3 regions of the Paenibacillus sp. sgz302164 genome follow, and region 2 is predicted to be linked to each of the others. Evidence: riboswitches for the same ligand, from Rfam matches in the RefSeq annotation. Region 2 holds a riboswitch; each other region holds the start of a gene.
The links. A riboswitch is a leader RNA that binds a small molecule or an ion and turns the genes downstream of it on or off. The one in region 2 is predicted to bind cyclic di-GMP.
Positions count from the first base shown of each region.

Region 1: linked by a shared signal. The riboswitch ahead of AC0LWT_RS36565 (PilZ domain-containing protein) and the one ahead of AC0LWT_RS03690 (non-ribosomal peptide synthetase) in region 2 are both predicted to bind cyclic di-GMP.
Region 3: linked by a shared signal. The riboswitch ahead of AC0LWT_RS27060 (YjfB family protein) and the one ahead of AC0LWT_RS03690 (non-ribosomal peptide synthetase) in region 2 are both predicted to bind cyclic di-GMP.

Region 1 covers NZ_JBVYOL010000042.1:12,952-17,977, forward strand. The annotation lists gene AC0LWT_RS36540 (helix-turn-helix domain-containing protein) at 1-148, opposite strand, end outside; gene AC0LWT_RS36545 (helix-turn-helix domain-containing protein) at 554-805, opposite strand; gene AC0LWT_RS36550 (hypothetical protein) at 976-1,260, shown strand; tRNA gene AC0LWT_RS36555 (tRNA-Arg) at 1,427-1,501, opposite strand; gene tadA (tRNA adenosine(34) deaminase TadA) at 1,603-2,061, opposite strand; cyclic di-GMP riboswitch class I at 2,321-2,408, shown strand; gene AC0LWT_RS36565 (PilZ domain-containing protein) at 2,514-3,272, shown strand; gene AC0LWT_RS36570 (spore germination protein) at 3,442-4,983, shown strand; gene AC0LWT_RS36575 (GerAB/ArcD/ProY family transporter) at 4,980-5,026, shown strand, end outside.
Region 2 covers NZ_JBVYOL010000002.1:10,148-15,173, reverse strand. The annotation lists gene AC0LWT_RS03690 (non-ribosomal peptide synthetase) at 1-1,424, opposite strand, end outside; cyclic di-GMP riboswitch class I at 1,535-1,642, opposite strand; gene AC0LWT_RS03685 (hypothetical protein) at 2,038-2,415, opposite strand; gene AC0LWT_RS03680 (alpha/beta fold hydrolase) at 3,006-3,809, shown strand; gene AC0LWT_RS03675 (ROK family protein) at 3,799-5,013, opposite strand.
Region 3 covers NZ_JBVYOL010000019.1:6,215-11,240, forward strand. The annotation lists gene dapA (4-hydroxy-tetrahydrodipicolinate synthase) at 1-237, opposite strand, end outside; gene AC0LWT_RS27050 (LysR family transcriptional regulator) at 361-1,242, shown strand; gene AC0LWT_RS27055 (hypothetical protein) at 1,781-2,077, shown strand; gene AC0LWT_RS27060 (YjfB family protein) at 2,423-2,632, opposite strand; cyclic di-GMP riboswitch class I at 2,652-2,739, opposite strand; gene pyrE (orotate phosphoribosyltransferase) at 2,808-3,449, opposite strand; gene pyrF (orotidine-5'-phosphate decarboxylase) at 3,491-4,222, opposite strand; gene carB (carbamoyl-phosphate synthase large subunit) at 4,239-5,026, opposite strand, start outside.

The sequences.
Region 1 (5,026 bases), on a different contig from region 2:
TCGGTTGGTTCTTATCAAGTATCCACGTTTTACCGATTTGAACCGCTTTAACGCGCCCTTCTGCGCAATAGTTTTTGATGGTACCCGGCGATAATCCCCATATTTCCGCGGCCTCCTGGACACCCATAATATGATCAAGGGGGTTCATGACGGTTACCTCTGTTTCCGTACGATTATTAACGTATATAGCGATATAGCGAGCGTGATAATTGAAATTACGAAAGTGACGTAAGCCATTGAGTACACGGCTCCTTTCGCGTATAATGATTGTTAGGGGGAGAGGTTTTAAACCTCTCCGGTGATTTACTTACGAGACTTCGAGCGCTTCCGACGCTTGGAGTCTTTTTCTTTTCGGTGATTTTCCAGCACTATGTAGAGATTGACGAGAGCAACCAATAGCTGGATTATCGCCGTCAGAAGGGTAAGCATTTACATCACCTCCTAACGGTTTCATTATATCATATGCGATAACGCATGTAAAGGGGGTTGCAAGTCAGAGGCGCATTGGATTATTCCGATTCAGTCTGCACGTAAACGGCTACCACTGCCCCTATTATGGTTTCTTGGTCTTTTGATCGTTGTCTGCTATGTACTCGAACAGCTCAGCAGGAGTGCAGTCTAATGTTTTACATAATAGATTAAGAACCTCAACACTAACTGCTTTAACGTGTTTGTCTTCCTCACGTAATTTTTCATTGTTAACCCACTGGCTCAAAGTATTCGGTCGAATGCCAGTCTGTTTGCTTATTTGGTACATGGTCATCCCACGTTTATCTAACATCTCCGAAAGCTTAAAACGAATCAACGAAAACCACGCTCCTATTAATTTCCATTCTACCACAATAACAACGCTTGACGTTATTAACAAATTGGGTTAATATCAATTTAAGATAATAACTCAAAATGATATTATAAATTTCATTTCACATACGGAACCTCAGTTTACACGCGAGCGTCCTGACCGGAAAGGAGGTGATGGCTATTCGCAAGATAACGGTACGAATGAAACATCGGGATGACGTTGCTAATGAAATGTTAGTTTTTGATTGGAATGCGTATCTACTAATAGAGAATGTAGCGTTGATTCTCGAACCGGAAGACGAAATCGTTACGATATCACGCGTAAAGTTGCGCGAAGATGGGACATACGTGCGTACGTCCTCAGGCGGCTTTGAGATTCCGATCGATTTGAAAACGTATGTCCGCATTCAGTCTGCGCCAACGGAACTGCATGCACTAATCGCGGCTTTTGCCGTATGAAGGTGGCTGTTTTCTGACTGAGGAGTATGCGCGCCAGCGCGTTGTTAACCTGTGCTTCGAAATAAGCCAGCTCATAAGTCCATAAATAAAAAAACTTCCTACGTTTATTACCGTAAGAAGTTCGCATAAATTGCGTTTGATTCTACCCGATTAAAGCAGGGTTATACGCGCCACGGCGGGATTCGAACCCGCGACGCACAGTTTAGGAAACTGTCGCTCTATCCTGCTGAGCTACGGGCGCATAGCAAAGACTATTTTAACACGGAGTTTTTCGTCATGCAACCGTGCTCTTGCCTTGCCAGCTTGCCGGTCTAGGAATCTAGGTTCGGATCGAACAGACTTCTAAACCTTGTTCCGAAGCTTGCGGAAGAACTGGGTCAGCAGCGCTGCGCATTCTTCCTGCAGCACGCCGCTGATTACGTCGACGCGGTGATTGAAACGTTCTTCCTGCAGCAGGTTCATCAGCGTGCCGGCGCACCCTGCTTTGGGATCTGCGGTACCATAGATCACTTGCGGAATGCGCGATTGAACGATGGCTCCCGCGCACATCGGACACGGCTCCAGCGTGACGTAGAGCTTGCAGTCCAGCAGACGCCACGCCTGCAAATGCTCGCTGGCCTGGCGGATCGCGATCATCTCGGCATGAGCGGTCGGATCCAGGGACGTTTCGCGCAGGTTGTAGCCGCGGCCTATAATTTCACCGTCACGCACGACAATAGCGCCGATTGGAACTTCACGGATCGTTTCGGCTTTCAAAGCTTCATGGATCGCTTCCCGCATCCAATATATATGTTCATCCACAGGGGACACCTCGCTTAAAAAATGTTATCCACATGTGAATAGAAGTCGAACAAGCATTCGTTGTTAACATTCTGTGGACAAGTGTGTGGATAAGTTGAAAATTTGTGGATATATGAGTTTCATTGTAGGGACTCGCCGCTCTGAAATCAAGCTGCCTGCGAAAACGGTTGAATCCGACGGCTAAACTAGGTATACTAGAATTAAAATTTTAGGTCTTTTAACCTACTGATAGGTATAATCGCATACATAACGAGATCAGATTTGATAAGGGCAAACTTGCCGAAAGACAAGGACGCAAAGCCGAGGGTCTAAAGTTCTACAAGAACCATGACAGCCTGGTTACCGGAAATCAAGCTTGTTTGATTTAGGTAAATAGGTTGCCCCGACAGGAAGGGACAGTCTATTTTTTTATTTATAGCCTAATCTGTTTGTAGAGAACAGGAGGATATGCCATGAAGCTGTCGGATAGGGAGAGAAAGATGGATTTGGTCAAAATCTACGGAAGCAAGGAAGGCAACGACGCGGAAATTTTGATTGACAGCAAAGCGGTGCTGGATAAAAGCGATTTTGTAGCGACGGGAATAGTAACGTACGTGCTTGGCGACATTATTGAAATCGAGCTACCTCAATATGATGTTTTCCGACTTGGGGACAAGGTCAAGATTACGGTTTATTCCAAATCGGGGCTATTCGTTTTTGAGACGTCGGTCGTGGCCAAAGACGAGGGTTCGATCATCGTGATTAATCCGCCCGATAACCGGAAGAAGTTTACGGAGAAGAGGGAGCACCCGCGAATCGATGTCGTTCAGGGCGGTTTGCTGCACAGTTTGCATGACAAGAATAAGAGAAACAAGCAAAGTTTCGAGCATCCGATCAGCCTTAGCGTCAAAAATATCAGCTTGAGCGGCGTAGGATTTGTGATTGAAAACAATATGAACGCGGATAAAAATATGAGTCTGGAAAATAACGCGCAGCTCGAAATCGAACTTCTGCTCGGTTTTTCCATATCTTGCGTAACCGAAATCGTCCGAAGAGAGGCTTTGGGTGCAGGCTTTTTTTATTACGGAGTCCGATACGTTGAAATTCCGGAAAATAAAACGAATGCGCTGCGGGCCTTTATTTTGAAAAATCAGGTCGAGGCCTACTTCGTACAAAAACAAGACATCAAATTGAAAAAAGTCATGGATATCCGGTCTGCGGTGCATCAATAACCGCGGGCTTTTTTTATTCAAACACGGCGCTGGCGATTCGTCGCAGCAAGTTAGTGTCAATCTATTTGCGCAAGCTATGCATAAGATTAGGGACAATTCGCAAGGTTATAATTGATACCATCGTTCAATGGAACAGCAGAAGCAGACATCAAAAATGAGGTGATGAGCGATGCGCTTTTCGAACTTGTTCGGCAGGAGAAAGTATCATTCAGCCCCGCAGAGGTCCAATCGTCAGCAAAATAACGACTCCATCGGTACGTCCCTATCGCAAAATATCGCCGATTTACATAACCTGTTTACGCAAACTCCCGATCTGATCGTACGGCAATTTACAATCAAGCGCACGGGAGAGCAAGCCGCGCTTGTTTATTTGAGCGGGCTCGTGGATAAAAACTCGATCAACAACAACGTGCTCCGCCCGCTTCAATTCGAGGATGGGAGCGACGATGCGGACGGCGATTTTATTTTGACAATCGGTCAGGTTATTACGCTGCAGGCGTGGGCGCAAATCGAGGTCGCAGTTCTGCATGGCCGCAGCATACTTTTTGTCGACGGACGGGCGGAGTCGTATTCTCTCGATACGCAGGGCTGGCCGCAGCGGGCGATTGCAGATCCGCAGCTTGAGGCGTCCCTGAAAGGAGCGCATCAAGGCTTTGTTGAAACGAGCACTCAGAACGTTGCGCTTATCCGGCGCTACATTCCCAACCGCGAATTGAAAATAAAGGAATTAAGAGTAGGGCAACGCGGGCATACTATCGTATCCGTTCTATACCTGGAGGATGTCGCGCATCCCGAGGTGCTGCAGGAGCTGGAAGACCGGATTCAGATGCTGAATATCGACACGATCATCAATACCGGCGAGTTGGCGGAGCTGATCGAGGATAATCCGTATTCTCCGTTTCCGCAATTTATTTTGACGGAACGGCCGGATGCTGCGGCATCGCAAGTTTTGCAGGGAAGATTCGTCGTTGTCGTAGACCGTTCTCCGAGCGTGCTCGTCGGTCCGGCCTCGTTCACATCGTTTTTTCAGAGCGTCGACGATTACAGCACACGATGGTCGATCGCTACTTTTATCCGGCTGCTGAGACTTTTTGCGTTCTTTGTCGCCGTCTTTTTGCCGGCGTTCTACATAGCTGTAATTTCTTACCACTTTGAGATCATTCCCATCAAATTGCTGCTCACGATCGGGGAATTCAGAGGGCGCGTACCGTTCCCTCCTTTTGTGGAAGCGGTCATTATGGAGCTCACGCTTGAAATGATGCGGGAAGCGGGAATTCGGCTGCCCGCTCCGGTCGGGCAAACGGTCGGCATTGTCGGAGGCATCGTCATCGGCCAGGCAATCGTACAGGCGGGGCTCATCAACAATATTATGGTTATTGTCGTCTCTTTTACCGCCATCGCTTCTTTCATCCTGCCCAACTACGATATGGTCGCCGCCATTCGGCTGATTCGCTTCGCGATGATGGTGGCCGCTTCGATGTTCGGCTTTGTCGGAATAATTATCGGAATGATGACGATGATAGGGCATCTCATTTCCCTGGAATCGCTCGGAACTCCTTACAGCACTCCGCTCGCGCCAATCCGGCTGGTCGATTGGAAGGACGCGTTCGTTCGCCTGCCGTTATGGAAAATGGACAGGCGTCCTGTCAGCGCGAGACCGGTTCAACCGATGCGGCAAGGCCCCAGCCGTCCCAAGGGTGACGATAAATGAACAAAAATGCGGGTCATACGATTACCTCCCTGCAGTATATTTT
Region 2 (5,026 bases):
TCGGGATTCCGTGCGGCTTGCCGCTCAAACCAGCCATGCAGCGTCATTTCCCGGTCATATCCCAGACGCGGGCTCCTTCCCTGCTGCAGCAGCCATTCCTGCTCGGCCTGCGGCAGCCATGCCAGCTCCCGGATCGCCTTCTCGGGAAAGGTCAGCGCATGGTCCAGCAATGTCAATAGCCGGCGGTACAAAGCTTTTATTTCTTCCGGTTCGAATATTTCCGAACGATAATCCATATCGATCATGAGCATGCCCGTATCCGGCCGGTCCTTGACATGGATCGAAATATCGTTCACTTCATGCCCGCTGAACAAGGGCTCGATCATGTAAGAGAGACCTTCCTTTTCCGTCCATAACATGACCTGGTATTCGAGCGATATCCCGAACAGCCGGTTCAATTGTCCATGCTTGACGCGCAAATCACTGATCAACTGGTTATAAGGATATTTCTGATGCCGGATGACCGCCAATTGATCCTTCATGATCCGTTTGGCAAAGCTGAGGAAATCCGCGTTCTCATCAACGTGAGCTCTTACCGGAATGGTGGAAACGAACATCCCGAACATCTGTTTTTCCTTTGCATTCGTACGGTTGCCCATAAACGTTCCCAGAATCGTCTCGGTTTGCCCCGTCGCTCTCGACATATAAATATGGAGAGTGCTTAAAAACAGCGAGAGAACGCTGATCCCATGCTCCTGGCAAAACATTCCGATTTTTTCATGTAAAAAAGCGGGCACTTCTTCCGTCAATCGAATCGCATCCGTCTCGACCAAATAGGAATCCCCTCGTTTGAGAGACACGGTCTCCGGAATGGAATCGAACTGGGCATTCCAAAATTTATGGTCCTTTTGAAACCGTTCGGACTTCTCATATTCCGCTTCGCTCAAAATATATTCCACATAAGAGGGCTGGCTCGTTTGCAGGGCGTCGGTTCCTTTGACCAGCTCCAAATAGCGATCGATGAGCTGATTCCCCAGCATCACCATGGAAATCCCGTCGGAAACGATATGATGCACTGCCGCGAAAAGCCAGATCTCCGCAGGGCCGATCTTGAAGACGATAAACCGGAACAACTCGCTATCGTAGAGCGCCATCGGCCGGCAGGCCTCCGTTTGCGCCCGTTCCGTCACGGCATCGATATCTCCCGTTTGACGAACTTCCACCCACTCGATATCAAAATCCTCGCAATCGGCAACGTACTGCCGCGGTTCGCCCGCCTCATCAAGCGCAAGCTTAAAGCGCAGCGCTTCATTGCTGTGGACCACATGACGAATGGCCCGGTTCAACATCCGGTCGTCGATCCCCGCTGCGGATTTTAATTTAACGATACCGCTCAAATTTGAAACGCTGGTTTCGGGATAAAACTGCTCGGTATACCAAATCCGTTTTTGAGCATGCGTTAATGGTAAAAAGTGCTTTTGCATAATTACTCCCCCCATCATGCGAAATAATCTCTTGGTCTTGGAAACTTTGAAAAATTTTAACACCCCAAAGCGAAAAAGGCCCACCCCGAATAAAAGGGGAGCCCCTGTTACCCGGCAACCTGTCGACCATAGCATCTCATCTCTTGTGAAAAAGTAATGCGATGCCTTAGGCCATGGCTTTGCGTCCCTACGTTTCCATAGGTTTGCCTTTGTCGAATATTTGTAGAATTTGTATTTATATAGATATATTTACTTTACATATAATAAAACACTAGGAAAGATATACTAGTTACGGTATTTTAATAAATAATTTTATTGGAGGTTACTAGTAAAATTTACCTTATTTTTTTTAGGACGCCCCTAACACGAAAGGCCCGGCTTTATCCGCGCCGGTTCATATAAATTACAAGTAACCGCTTCCAATACATGAATCGACAGCGTTTTTTTCGTTTTTTCGACATCGTTCCAGACCATCTTGCAACAAAAAAATGAGAAAAGCCTCCGCCGGAACCGTCTCGTCTTGAGCGGCCCCGTCCGGAGGCTGTATGTGCTTTTGCAGTTTAAGTAGGGCGGGCGGCTGTAGTCCGCCTATCCAGGACAGCAGGCTTAAACTTTAACCGCCTGTCCGTATTTTTCGGTATGTATCGATAAAAGAGAGCACGTCGACCCGCTTCCCTCTCTTTTTTGCCAATCTCGCCATCGTTACTAGCGTTTTCCAGAACTCGTCAAGCACTGGGGACTCCAGATCGGAGCTTTGCGGCGACGGGCTTACCTGATTTTTGTACAAGCTGCCTTCGTCGGAGATAAGGTACTGAATTTGTCGTTTTTTCCATTGTTCTCCGGTTACATAACTAATCCCGATTTCCCTCATTTTTTTACGGACTGATGTCACGGGGCGGGATAGTTCTTTGGCAATAACAACGGGGGGACACTCGCTGGAAAGTCGAATAAGTTTGTCCAATTCTTGCGTAGACCACGGTTTTTTTGTCATTCGATTCAACTCCAATTCTTCATACTGTATCCTTCGTTGCCTTAAAATGGTTAATGGATTCGCGATGATTTGAGGATATCAAGCAATTGTTAGGGAAGTATGAGTTAACCATAATATTTTGGTATATTACATAACTTTTTCGATATCGTTCGCTATTTTTCTACTTCCCTGGAACTAAAATCGTCCTGATTCGGACACGTTATATAGAAGTAATTTCCAGCAACTCGGGCATATTACGGCCCTTGAAGCCCCATACTAGTCTTATTCGACTATGAGGTTTTCTACCGCGCTGCGTGTTATTGCCGATCAGAATGCCGTTCTACGCCCGCGAATATGAGATAAACCTCTATCGAGGTCTTTCGAAGATGAGCGACCGCGTTTAGAGGTAGGTTTATTCGCCAATAAGAATGCAGTTCTACACGCTTTAGCGCTGTAAAGAACTTAAACATTCTTATGTGGTGAAAAAAAGCCCTTGGCGAGCGCTCAAAAAGCGGCTTCGGCAGGGCGGAGATGGAAAACCGGGATCAATTCGTGTACGATGAAAAGGAAACAACTTCAAGACATAACCGGAGGAGAGGGTATCCGTGAAAATGACGATTCATGAATCTCAATTGTTTGTTCAAGATCTGGGCCAAAGCCAGGGAGAAGGGCTCCCGGTCATCCTGCTGCACGGGTTTCCGCTGGACCACCGGATGTGGAGCCGTCAAGCGGATGCGCTTGCCGCCGCAGGTTATAGGGCCATCATCCCGGACCTCGCCGGCATGGGGCAGTCCGCTGTCCCGGCATCCAACATCGCGCTAAGCCGGTATGCCGACGATGTCCTCGCTCTGATGGACAAGCTGGGCATACAAAAAGCCGTCCTTGGCGGTTTCTCCATGGGCGGCTATGTAGTGTTCTCGCTGCTGCGCAAGGCGCCGGAGCGATTTGCGGCGGTTGTGCTGGCCAACACCCGTCCGGAAGCCGACCCTCAGGAGGGCCGCAAAAACCGGATGAACATGGCGGCCTCCCTCTACGAAAAAGGCGCCGCCGCTGCCAGGGACGCTATGCTGCCCAAGCTGCTTTCCGAGGAAAGCCGGCAAACGCAGCCTGAACTCGTCCGGGAACTGAGCGCCGTGATGGACGAGATGCAGCCGGAAGGGCTCGTCCACGCCAGCCTGGCTATGGCTTTCCGCGAGGATTCCGTGGATCTGCTCGCAGCGATCGATGTGCCGGCCCTTGTCATCGCAGGCGAGCACGACCCGATTACGACGCCGGAAGTGATGAAATCGATGGCTGAACGTATTCGCGGCGCGAGCTTTCACATTGTTCCGGGAGCGGCCCATCTGACGCCTATGGAAAGCCCGGAAGCTTTCAACTCGCTGCTGCTCGATTTCCTGAAGTCGGTTAAAGCTTGATCAACTGGTTCATCACCATAACGGCGGCGCCGATAGCCAAAGCCTCTTCGCCGAGATTGCCTTTGCTGAAGACGACTTGATACGCCGGATAATAGTAAGCTTTACGGATCGCGACCTGTGTGGCGATTTGGAAAAACAGCTCGCCTTCTGCCAGAAGAGGCCCCCCGAGGATCACCTTTTCGGGATGCAAAATGTTGAGCAGGTTGGCAAGCCCGATCCCAAAATAGGTCGCAGCTTCCGTCATGATCTCCACGACCAGGGGATCATTTTTTTTGAGCGCTTCGAGCACATGCCGGTATTGCAGCTGCTCCGGATCGCCGACCAGCTGCGAGAGGAGCGTTGCCCTCCCCTGCTTCAGCGCGGAACGGGCCGCTTTTTCAACGGCATACAGCGAAGCGTACGATTCAAGCGCGCCGTAGTTGCCTCCGGCATCGCGGTGCGATATGCCGTCGGTCTGAATGATCATCTGGCCGACTGATCCTTCCATATCCACGGCGCCGTAGATGATCTTCCCTTCCGAGACCATGGAGGAACGGAGGCCGATTCCGGCGTGGACATAAAGCAGATGCTTGAAGCTCTGCGAGCGGTTCACCCACGATTCGGCCAAAAGCGCCGTATTCGCGCCGTTGTCAAGCAAGACGGGCAAACTCAGCCGCGATCCGAGCATACGGCATATGGCTACGTTCTTCCAGCCGGGAGCCGGGAAGTACGAGGGCTCAAGAATGACGCCCGCGATCCGATCCAGCGGGCCGACCGCCCCGATGCCCACCCCCAGCACGGCGGATTTGGCGATTCGATGCTGAGCCAGCATCCGGTCCGCCTCGTCCGCAATGAAGCCGGTCAACACATCGGGAGTCATCTCCGCCGACATCGCCCAACTGCGCGAATCCAGCTTGTTCATAGCGAGATCGACGAGCACGAGCTTGGAAAGCGTCCTTGAAATTTCCAAGCCGAAGACGTAAGCATAGGCCGGATTCATTTCATATAAAATCGGCCTGCGGCCGCCGGTCGAGATGCCGAAGCCGGATTCGAGAATGAGGCCCTGGCTCGTCAATTCCTCCAACAGCCGCGTCAATGTGCTCACGGTCATGCCGCTTGCCTCCAATAAGTCCGTTTTGGATACGGTCCCTTGACGGCGGATCAACTCATATATTTCTTTTCCTTTGCGGTTCGGAATTCGTTCTGTAATGAATGGCAGATCCAATGCAAGCAGCCTC
Region 3 (5,026 bases), on a different contig from region 2:
CGCGTTCGTACCCGATGCTTGCCGTGCGGTTTGCGCCGCAGCAAACAGGAGTGCGAGCTCTTCCTCCGATATCCCCGGCGACTCTCCCGTCGTTCCGTTAACGATCAATCCGTCGATGTCATCCTCGAACAACTGGTATACCAAATTGTAAAAGGAAGCCACATCCACCTCCCGCTCCTCGTCAAAAGGCGTAACAACAGGTACATATATGCCTTGAAGCTCTCGTTCAGTCAACATGGCGAATAACCTCCGAATAGTTAAATTTATTGTTACTTCACTTTAGCATGGAACCGTTCATCACTGTTAGCTATAATAAATGATAATGCTCATCAAAAATATTGATAATGCGAGGTGGCCGGCATGGACTTAACTTATTTTCGGACGTTCCGCGAAGTGGCAAGGAAAAAAAGCTTCACCCGGGCAGCCGAAGAACTCGGCTACGCGCAATCCAGCGTGACGATGCAGATTCAAAAGCTGGAGCGGGATTACGGAGTGCCGCTTTTTGAAAGATACGGACGGCAGCTTAGGCTTACGCCTCCGGGTGAAAGCTTGCTGAAGCTCGCCGTGCAAATGCTCGATCTCTACGACCAGTCTAAGGAAATGATTGCCAGGCAAGTTAACGGCGCGCTGACGATCGGCACGATCGATTCCTTGGCCGCCTATTATTTGCCGCCTTATTTGCACAAATTCAAACAGCAATTCCCCGGTTTAAGCATCCAACTTTTGCCGGACGATGAAACGTCGCTGATTGCGAAAGTAAAAGAGGGCGATTACGATGTCGGGCTCATCCTCGACCAATATCCCGCCGACACCCAGCTTCGCTGCATCAAAGTTCGGGAAGAACCGCTCGTGCTGGTCGCCCCTCCCGGCCACCCGCTGGCGCTGGCGAAGCAGGTTTCGCTGGCCGATCTTGGGCATAACGAATTTATCGTCACGGAAGAAAGCTGCATATACCGCAACTTGTTCGAAAAGCTGCTGAAAGACCAGAGCATCCCTTTTCGCATCGGATTTGAGCTGGGCAACCTGGAAGCGATCAAGCAGTGCGCCATGAACGGGCTAGGCATCGCCCTGCTGCCCCGGATCGCCGTGGAATCCGAACTGGCACGCAAGCAGCTTGCCGTCATCCCGATCGCTCATCCGAATTTAAGCGTGGACCTGCAACTGCTCATCCACCCCAAAAAATGGATGTCCCAAGCGCTGCAAGCTTTCATCGACATGTTGTCGGCGCCTCAACCAGCCTAAGCTCCGCCGCTGAAACGCTCGACGGCGGCCGACCTCCAGCAGCCTTTTCCGCTGCTGGCTGTAGCTGCCTCCGAAACGCTCAACGGCTGCCGGCCACCAGCAGCCTATTCCTCTGCGGGCTGTAGCTGCTGCCGAAACGCTCGACGGCGGCCGACCACCACCAGCCTTTTCCGCTACAGGCTGTAGCAGTGTGGCCGTGGTCGACCGGCGTCATGCCGTGCAACACCGCACGCAGTGCGATCGATCCGCGTCATCGCTCGGGCCGGCACAAACAGCCTGTAAGGACGCTTCCCGAGTTCTCCGCCCGAGTTGAGAATTGTTATCATTTCAATACTCGCATCATACCCCAAAAAAAGAAACTTATCAACAACCAGGTTGCCATAAGTTTCTTTTTTCTTTATGCTTTTTTGAGCGTCGACATGCGTTGGCGACACAACGCGCGCCTGAGATTTGCGGGCGTTGAGAAACGGCTTCGCCTGACTGGAGCCGCATCGTAATCGCATCCCCCGCCCGCCCTCGCTTGTTGGTAAGATGTACATTGTCGGCTTTAACTGCGGGAAGGCACTCTATCCCCACCCAATTAGAACGGCCCAGCCGTTTGAAAAGAGGCATAGCTCCAGCAAAACCTGCAAAAGTACAGGCTTTTTCGATGGATACGGCTCGTTTGGAGGAAAAGCCTGCGATTGTGCAGGAATTTCCGACCAAACTGGCGCTAACCCCGTATATGGGCGAAAAAAACTGTACTTTTGCAGGAATTTACCACGGCAAGCTCGTTAATACGAAAAAAACTGCACTTTTGCAGGAATTTTTCGCGGCAAGCTCGTCAAAGTGCTAAAAGCACTACTTTCTACAGGATAATACCACGACAAGATCGTCAATGCGCAAAATGCTCCGCGTTCTGCAGGAATTTACCACGGCAAGCTCGTCAAAGCGCAAAATGCTCCACTTTATACGAAAATAGACACAATAGACCTGAATTATTTTCATTCTGTGGGGTGATGTCCACGACGTCATGGGGGTTTTTGCAAGAATATTGCGCGACAAACTCGTAAATGCGAGGCTCATTCTACGTTGCCAGACCAATTAGGCCTTAACGAGCAAGTATTAATCCGGTGCGCGCCAAGCCACAAAAAAAGAAGCTCTCCTTTTCGAAAAGGTAGAGCTTCCCGGCTTTGTGCAATTATACACGAATGTCGATGCTGCGCCCCAAGTGGGGGGTGACTGAAGCGGCGGCCGCCGCAACTTGCTGCTGGGATTTCGCGAAATCTTCCAGCATCACGCTTGCTTGCGCCGTTTGCGTATCATTGATTTTTTTCAGCAGCTGCAGTCCGACTGCTTGCTGCAAAGCATTGCCGCTTCCGACCGCGGATAGCGGGGCATTTACGCTCATAATCTTCCTCCTCTCACCGTTCGGTAGCTGGCTGGCGTACGGCTGCAAGCCGATTAGCCCCTGTAGCTTTGCGTCAGACGCTTTCGCGCCGTTTGCCGTTTCGCAGATGTCAGGCAGAACTTTGCGCCCCTTCAGTATAGGCCATTTATCCTAAATCGTCAATTTCTGCGCAAGATTACAGTCCGAATTGAGCCGGATTTGCCCGCCAGGAGCGGAGGAGTTCCATGTCTTCTTCTTTGATTGCTCCTTGCTCCAAAGCTACTTCAAGCAGCTTCGTATAATTGGAAAGCGTATGAAGCGGCATTCCGGCTTCCCGGAAAGCGTCCGCCGCCTTATCCAATTGATAGGAAAAGATCGCGAGAACGCCCAATGCTTTCGCCCCCGCATCGTTAACGGCCAAAGCCGCTTTCAGCGAGCTTCCGCCGGTTGAGATCAGGTCTTCGATCACGATGACTTGCTGACCGGGCTTAACAGTCCCCTCGATCAGGTTCTCCTTGCCGTGGCCTTTGGCTTTGTCACGGACGTATATCATGGGCAGGCCCAGCTTCTGTGCGACCCATGCCGCGTGAGGAATGCCGGCAGTCGCCGTGCCGGCGACCACTTCGGCTTGCGGAAACTTTTCCTTGATCAGCAGCACAAAACTGTCTGCAATCAGCTCGCGTATAGCCGGATGAGACATGGTCAGCCGGTTATCGCAATAAATCGGCGACTTGAGGCCCGATGTCCACGTAAAAGGCTGCTGCGGGCGAAGCGTTACCGCTCCTATCTCCAATAATGAGGAAGCAACTCGCTTCGCTATCGTTTCAAGCTGACTCATGTTCTCTCACACCGTTCCTTTCGAATGTAGGGGCAGGCCCGTCAAAGCGCGACGGAGGCGATGATCGACTCCATCGCCGCTCTGGGATCGGCCGCCGCCGTAATCGGGCGGCCGATCACGACAAAATCGGTGCCCTGCGCGAACGCCTCAGCCGGCGTCATGACGCGCGTCTGGTCGCCGATATCGGCGCCCGCAGGGCGAATGCCCGGCGTTACGGTGACGAATGCGTCACCGCACGCCGCTTTGATTTGCGTCACTTCAAGCGGTGACGCAACGACGCCCTGCAGCCCAGCCGACTGCGCCAGGCGGGCATAGCGAAGCACGGCCTGCTCGACAGTGCCTGTCAGGCCGATTTCTTCGTTCAGCACCTGCTGGCCGGTGCTGGTCAGCTGGGTGACGCCGATGACAATCGGGCGTCCCGCTCCCGGAGCGAGGGCTTTGTCCACGCCCTCGAGAGCCGCTTCCATCATCCGCTTGCCGCCGGCTGCATGGACGTTGAACACATCCGCGCCGAGGCGCGTAATGCTCTCCGCCCCGCCCTTCACCGTGTTCGGGATGTCGTGCATTTTCAAATCCAAAAACACTTTATAGCCTTTATCCTTCAGACCGGCTACAAAGCCTGGGCCCGCAGCGAAAAACAGCTGCATGCCCACTTTCATATAGCAAGGGATGCCTTCGAGCTGCCGCAGCAGCTCCTTGGCCCCTTCGGCTGTCGGGTAATCCAGAGCGACCATGATCTTTCCGGCAACGTCCGCACGAGTGTAGGTACTCATTCGCACTCACCGCCCCTTAAGCATGCACAGGCATGGCACGGGAGGAGAAGTTGACCGCTTCAAGCATGTTGCAGAGCGCACGGACCGTGTCAAGCGACGTCATGCAGACAACGCCGTTCTCCACCGCTTCGCGGCGGATGCGGAAGCCGTCACGCTCAGGCGTTTTGCCTTTCGTCAGCGTGTTCACGACGAACTGCGCCTCGCCGCCGCGGATCAGGTCGAGAATGTTCGGCGAGCCTTCGCTCAGCTTGTTCACTGTCGTTACCGGGAGGCCGGCTTCTTCCAGCGCTTTGGCCGTTCCGCCTGTGGCGATAATTTTGTAGCCGAGACGGTAGAAACCTTTCATGATTTCAATCGCCTCGTCTTTATCTTTGTCCGACACCGTTACGACGACCGAACCTGCAGCAGGAATTTTCATGCCTGCGCCGATCAAGCCTTTGTACAGCGCCTTTGCAAAGTTCGTATCGCGGCCCATCACTTCGCCGGTCGATTTCATCTCCGGTCCAAGCGTCGTGTCCACGCGGCGCAGCTTCGCGAAGGAGAACACCGGCACTTTCACGGATACGTAGTGGTCTTCCGGCCACAAGCCGCTTTCGTAGCCCATATCGGCAAGCTTTTGCCCCATGATGACCCGGGTTGCCACATTCGCCATCGGAATGTTCGTCACTTTGCTCAGGAACGGAACCGTTCTGGACGAGCGCGGATTCACCTCGATCACATACACTTCATCGTTGAAGATGACGAACTGGATGTTGACCAGTCCTACAACTTTCAGTTCGAGCGCAATTTTTGTCGTAATATCGA